Regions from separate parts of the Sorangium sp. So ce131 genome, predicted to be linked through region 1. Evidence: riboswitches for the same ligand, from Rfam matches in the RefSeq annotation. Region 1 holds a riboswitch; the other holds the start of a gene.
The links. A riboswitch is a leader RNA that binds a small molecule or an ion and turns the genes downstream of it on or off. The one in region 1 is predicted to bind cobalamin.
Positions count from the first base shown of each region.

Region 2: it holds a riboswitch for cobalamin, as region 1 does, so the genes downstream of both, WMF43_RS06140 (TonB-dependent receptor) here and WMF43_RS02365 (energy-coupling factor ABC transporter permease) in region 1, are expected to answer to the same signal.

Region 1 covers NZ_CP150455.1:618,241-621,640, reverse strand. The annotation lists gene WMF43_RS02370 (enoyl-CoA hydratase/isomerase family protein) at 1-322, shown strand, start outside; cobalamin riboswitch at 1,474-1,682, shown strand; gene WMF43_RS02365 (energy-coupling factor ABC transporter permease) at 1,816-2,493, shown strand; gene WMF43_RS02360 (hypothetical protein) at 2,493-2,891, shown strand; gene WMF43_RS02355 (CbiQ family ECF transporter T component) at 2,881-3,400, shown strand, end outside.
Region 2 covers NZ_CP150455.1:1,688,147-1,691,546, reverse strand. The annotation lists gene WMF43_RS06145 (hypothetical protein) at 1-1,328, shown strand, start outside; cobalamin riboswitch at 1,479-1,687, shown strand; gene WMF43_RS06140 (TonB-dependent receptor) at 2,066-3,400, shown strand, end outside.

The DNA.
Region 1 (3,400 bases):
CCCGGGCCGCGCGCGCGAGCTCATCTATTCGGGAGATATGATCACCGCCGAGCAGGCGCTCTCGTTCGGGCTCGTCAACGCGGTCTTCCCGGCGTCGGAGCTCGTCGCGCGCGCCCGCGAGACCGCGCTCAAGATCGCCTCGCGCGGGCCGCTCGCCGTCGCCGCCGCCAAACGTGTCCTCCTGCGGGGCGAGAACCTCGACCTCACCGCCGCCAACGAGCTGGAAGCCCAGGCGTTCGCCGCGCTCTTCGGCAGCGAAGATCAGAAGAATGGAATGAAGGCGTTCCTGGCGAAATCGCAGGCCACGTTCACCGGGAAGTGAACGGGGACGCGCCCGACGGCAAAACAAAAAAGACCGCGCAACATGCCGGAGGGGGGACCGGCATGTGCACGGTGGGTGACCGCGCCGGAGAAACGAAGTGTCCACCGCGGTGCTACAAGGAAGACCACATGCGCTCCGGGCTGGGGGGCAGCACCGGCGCGCACGCAGTAACCCGAGTGTGGCACCCAGCGGCGCGTTGTCGATAACAAAGTGCAAGGGCTGCGCACGTGACGAGCGCAGCGCTCCCCCGCGCTGAGCGCTGCGCGCACAGCGGCTCGGGCACGCCCGATTTCGCGGGAAACACGTCCGAGCCGGGCATATGGATCCATCGATGTGCGGAATCCGCGCGCGGCACGGCAGGCTCTTCGATTCCGGGACGAGAAAAGAGAACGCCACCCGTACCCGTCCTGCGCAGCGCGCGGCGCGGGGCGGCCGAGGCACGGAACACCCGAGCACGTGAGTAAAGAGTCAGGACGAACGAAACACACTGTCGCGAGAAGCGCGCGGCCGGCGCGGTCGTGCGCACGGCGAACCTCCTACTGTGTGCGCCGCACGGTAGGCGCAGGGCGCGAGCACGTCGACGTGACGCCGAAGTAAAGAGCGTTTTACAAACACCGCACGGCGGACACAGCGGACGCAGAGGGCACAGGCAATTCGAGCGCTCCTCGACGTCATGTGTCTGGGTCGATTTTACTGCCTCCGGCCGCTTGTTCGCACGGAGCCGACGGAAGCAGAGATCGCTCGCCAGATCATTCTCATCGGTCGACGCGGCGTGCAGCGGGCGCACCTCGGTGACTTGCCCTGTCGCGCATCACGTCACGGCAGCCTCCTGGTCGGCTGATGCGCAGCAGGCGCGCGCCCTGCCCGGCAGCGGCGAGGCCGCCGGCGGGCGCCTGCGACGCGCGAGGGCACGCCGCAGGCGGGGCGCCACGACACCCGCGACGGGCGGCGGCACGTCGGACGAACGGCGCGCGAGGCGCTGCCGCTCGCGCGACGGACGCGGCGGGAGGGCGCGCGGCGTCGTGGCCTCGACGCCTCGGCCGGCGAGAGAGCGACCCGGCAGCGCCGTCCGCCGTCCGCCGTCCGCCGCGGCCGCGGCCGCGACGCGACCTCCTTGACGCCGCGCTCGAAACGGGCCTACCCAGGCGCACCTGACAATCGATTCCTCGGGTGCCCTCAGGGGCATAACAGGGAAGCCGGTGTGAGACCGGCGCGGTGCCGCCACCGTGAATGGGGAGCTGCTTCCGAGAACCACTGGGCCTCGCGACAAGAGGCCTGGGAAGGTGGACGCAGCGCCGGGAGCCCGAACAGGCCCCCTGAACCCATGAGCCGGGAGACCTACCCGAGTCCCCACGAGGTGCAGCTTGCGCACGTCATCGTGGCGTCCGGGTGCGGATTTCACCCGAAGCGCCGAAGCCGGTCTCCCCGGCCGCCCTGTGTTCGTCCTCGCCGTGTTCCTGGCGGCGCTCGTAGCGCCCAGGCCCGCGGCCGCGATGCACCTCGCGGAAGGGGTCCTGCCGCTCGGCTGGTGCGCGGTCTGGAACGCGATCGCCCTGCCGTTCGTCGCGGCCGCCCTCCACGCGCTCCGGCAGCGCACGCAGCGCGACGCCTTTTACAAGCCGTTCGTCGGCCTCGTCGCCGCCGCCGTGTTCGCCATCTCGTGTATGCCCGTGCCGGTGCCGACCGCGGGGACCTGCTCCCACCCGTGCGGCACCGGGCTCGCCGCCATCCTCATCGGCCCCCGCATGACCGTGCTCGTCACCGTGGTGGCGCTCCTCCTCCAGGCCCTCTTCCTCGCGCACGGCGGGCTCACCACCCTCGGCGCCGACGTCGCGTCGATGGGCATCGCGGGCGCGTTCGCCGGGTACCTCGCGTTCCGCGCCGCGCAGCGCTGCGGCGCGAGCCTCTGGGTCGCCGGGTTCCTCGCCGGCGTGACGTCGGACTGGGCCACGTACGCGACCACGGCGCTCGAGCTCGCCCTCGGGCTCGCGGGCGAAGGGTCGGTGAAGACCATGTTCGCGGGCGTCGCCCTCGCCTTCGTGCCGACCCAGCTGCCGCTCGGGCTGCTCGAGGGCGTCATGACCGCCGGGGCGCTCGTCTTCCTGCGCACCCGGCGGCCCGACATCCTGGAGCGGCTCCGGGTCGTGCCCCTCGCCGCCGGGGCGCCGTGATGCGGCGGCTCGCCCTGCGCCGGTCGCCCGCGCTCGCCCTCTGCAGGCCGCGCGCGCTCGCCGCGCCCGCGCTCGCCCTCTGCAGGCTGGCTGGGCTCGCCGCGCCCGCGCTCGCCGCGGCGCTCCGGCTCGGCGCGGCGCTCTCGCTCGCCGCGTGCGGCAGCGCCACCTGGGAGGGCGTCGACGAGGCCGTGGTCCGCCGCGTCGCCGAGGGCGCGGGGCGAAACGACACGGGGCCGCTCTTCGCCGGCCTCGAGGGCGATCTCCTGCTGTTCGCGTTCCTCTGGGCCGGGCTCTTCGCCGGCTTCGCCCTCGGCTACTTCTCGCGCGTGCTCTTCGTCGAGCGCGCGGACCAGCCCGCCGGCAAGGCCGGCGCCCAGGGATGCCGTGCCGATTGACCTCGCCGCGCGCCTCCGCGACGTGGATCCGCGGCTCCGCCTCGGCGCCGCCGTGGCCGCGTGCTGCGTCGCCGCCGGCGCGCGCTCGACGAGGACCCCCGCCGCGCTGCTGCTCGTCGCGTGCGCGGCCCTCCGGCTCCAGGGCATGACCGCGGGCGCGATCCTCCGCGCCTTCGCGCCGCCCGCGTGGATCGGCGGGATCGCGGCGGCGCTCGCGCTCCTGCTCACCCGGGGAGAGCCGCTCCTCCCGGACGCGGCGTTCCCGCTCGGCGCCGTCACGCGGGAGGGCGCCCGCGCCGCCGCCGCGATCGCCGCGCGTGTCCTCGCCGCGGCGGCGGTGCTCCGGTGGCTCGCCCGCGCCGCCGCCCCCGCCGAGATCGACGCGGCGCTCGCCGGGCTCGGCGCGCCCGCGGCGCTGGTCGAGCTGCTCGCCCTCGCGCGGCGCTTCGCGGGCGTGCTCCAGCGCGCGGCGGACAGCGCGTGGAGCGCCGCCGCGCTGCGCGGCGGGT
Region 2 (3,400 bases), 1.1 Mb from region 1:
GGCTGCCCAACCCGAGCCCGAGCCTGGGCCTCGAGGGGTGCCGCCCCGTCGTCGAGTTCTGGCGCGACCTGTCGGATCCTGCGCTGAGCGTCCAGGATCGGGCGACCGCGCTGAAGAGCTTCTATTTCGACGGGCTGCCCGGGTTCGCGCCCGTCCTCCACATCAACCACTTCGCCGCGAACAGCGGGCAGATCCGCGTCAACGACTTCCTCCGGTTCCCCCCCGCCATCCAGGACGACTGGGCGCTCCGGGAGTTCAAGCTCGCGCGCCCCTGCTCCGGCGGAGCGTGCCAGCTGCTCGCGATCCCGAACCACGTCGACGACAACCCGGCCGCGCCGCTCTTCGACCCCACGTCGACCGATCCTCGAGCGGCCAGCTTCCGGACCTGGTTCGTGAACAACGCGGTCGAGTCGCTCGCCTCCTCGGGGGACATCAACCGGTTCGACTATCCGTCGCTCGTGCCGGCCGCGTACGGCGCCGGCGAGGCCCTGCTGATCACCGACCAGAACAACTACCGGCTCGCGCTCGGCAGCGGCGCGTCGACCTTCAGGACGAACATCCAGCAGAAGCTGACCGCCATCGGCAGCCCGCTCACGCCGGATCAGCTCCTGGCCCGCGCTCAGACCGTCTCCTGCTCGGGGTGCCATCTGACGAAGACCGGCACCGACGACGGGAACGTCGAGGTGGGCCTCTCCTCGCCGATTCCCTTCAACAACCTCGTCTTCACCCACACCTCCGAGGAGACGGAGCAGATCCCCGACGACCCGAGCAGGACGCGATTCCGGCTGTCGAACCTCGTCACCGAGAAGTTCCTCCCGTTCCGCGAGAAGGTGATGACCGACTTCCTCAACGGCAATCCGGTCCTCGGCTTCGAGAAGACGGGCGCGTGGACCTCGACCCAGGCCTCGCTCTCGCTCGCCACGGGCTGGGTGACCGAGGGCCGCCGGTCGCTCCGGATCGCCACGACGAACTCGTGGAACCAGGTGAAGAGCGCGGCGTTCAGCACCGCGAGCCTCGCGCCGGTGGGCAACAAGCTCAATGTCGACTTGTTCACCTCGCCCGTGCAGCCGAACCCCTCCTGGCTCGGCACCGTGGTGGTGCTGATCTCGATCCCGTCCCGCGGCATCCACAACCAGTTCGTCGGGACCACCAACCTGAACTCCCTCACCCAGAACGACTTCTCGACGGTCACGTACACGCTCGCCGCGCCCACCGTGACCGCGCTGAACTCGACGCCGAAGCCGAGCGACGTCTCGGTGACGATCGAGCTGAACGTGAACGTCGGCTCGGGGCCGTACTACGTGGACAACGTCCGGTTCACGAACTGACCGCGGGCGCCGCGGCGACCTCGCCGCGGCGACGCGCGCGTCTCGCCTCCTCGCCTCCTCGCCTCCTCACCCGCCGCGCGCCCGGCCCCGGGCGCCGGCGGGCCTCCATTCCAGTCCAGCGATCGGTTGACATGCGAGCGGGCCCTGCAATAGGGTGCGCGCCGTGCTGGTGCCTGGGCCCTCGCCCAGGCTGAATAGGGAACCCGGTGAGAATCCGGGGCTGCCCCGCAGCGGTAAGCGAGAACGACCTCCACGACGAGCACTGGCCCCTCGAGGGCTGGGAAGCGGTGGACAGTAGGGAGCCGGCCACGCCGGAGCGCTCGCGAAGCCCGAAGACCTGCCAGCGCCCGGCGACGGGGAGACATCCATCGCCGGTTCGACCTGGGAGCCTCGCGGGAGGCGGTTAGGTCCGAGCCGCCGCAGCGACTGCGCACGTCCCGGATTCCGACCCGCCCCCCGCGTGGCCTTTCGGTCGCCCGCGGGGGCGAGAGGTCGGTCCGGCGCGTCGCGCATGGACTGGCTTTCTCCTTCGCGGATCCGGCGCGAGCGGCCAAGGGCCGCTCGGAACCATTGCAGCGAAGGAGGCGCGTATGCCGCGCGGGACGATCGCGAAGGGTCACGGGCACCAACTGCCATTTGCTCTGCTTGCCGCCTTATCCACCGCCGTCGCCGCGCGGCACGCGAGCGCCGAGGGCGCGCTCCCGGCGGCGGCTCCCGCGCTCCCGGCGGCGGCTCCCGTGCCTTCGGCGGCGGCCTCGGCGCCCGCGGAGGCGGCCTCGGCGCCCGCGGAGGCGGCCCCGGCGCCCGCGGAGGCGGCCCGCGCCGCCGGCGGCGAGGCCCCCCCGGAGCTCGCCTCGGGCACGCCGGCCGCCGGCGGCGAGGGCGAGGACCATCGCGGCGGCGCGATCGAGGTCACCGTGGAGGCGGAGAAGCCCGGCAGCGAGGCCGCGTCGCGCGTCTCCGTCGGGCACCGGGAGCTCGAGCTGCGGCCGAGGCTGCGGCCGGGCGACATCATCGAGGCCGTCCCCGGGCTCTTCGCCGTGCAGCACGCCGGCGGCGGCAAGGCGAACCAGTACTTTCTCCGCGGGTTCGACGCGGATCACGGGACCGACGTCGCTTTCTTCGCCGACGGCGTGCCCGTCAACATGGTCAGCCACGGCCACGGCCACGGCTTCACGGATCTCTATTTCCTGATCCCGGAGCTCGTCACCGGCCTCGACGGGTACAAAGGGCCCTATTACGCGAACATCGGCGACTTCGGCACCGCCGGCGCCGTCAACCTCCGCTTCGCCGAGAAGCTCGACGAGAGCCACGCGCAGCTCAGCGTGGGACACTACGGGATCCTGCGCGGGCTCGCGATCGCGTCGCCGGAGCTCGGCGACGACCTCCGCGCGGTGATCGCGGCGGAGCTCTACGGCAACGACGGGCCTTTCGTCAGCCCGGAGCGGCTCAAGCGGCTCAACGTGTACGTGAAGGCGACCCACGACGTCGGCCGCGCCGGCAAGCTCCAGGCGACCTGGATGTCCTACGCGTCGACGTGGAACGGATCCGGCCAGATCCCCGCGCGCGCCGTGTGCGGCGAGGGCGAGCAAGGCGCCGTGAACCCGCCGCCGTCCGCGTTCGGGCAGCCGTGCCTCGATCGTTTCGGATCGATCGACCCGACCGAGGGAGGCGCGACCGAGCGGCACGCGGCCTCGCTCGCCTACACGGCGGCGTGGGGCGACGCCGAGCTCAACGCGCTGGCCTACCTCGTCCGGTACCGGTTCACGCTGTACTCGAACTTCACGTTCTTCAGCGAGGACCCCGTCCACGGCGACCAGATCGAGCAGAACGACGACCGCGTCGTCGGGGGCGCCGATCTCCGTTTCCGCAAGCGTTACGCTTATCGCGGGGCGAGGTTCACCACCACGCTCGGCGCGCAGGTCCGCGCCGACGCCATCGAGAAGTCGCTCCATCACGACGAGGCGCGCGAGCGGCTCGAGGAGCGGAGCCGGGCGCGCGTCAGCGAGGGCCAGATGGGCGTCTATGTCGAGCAAGACGCGCGGCTGCTGCGGTGGCTCCGCTTCGTGGTC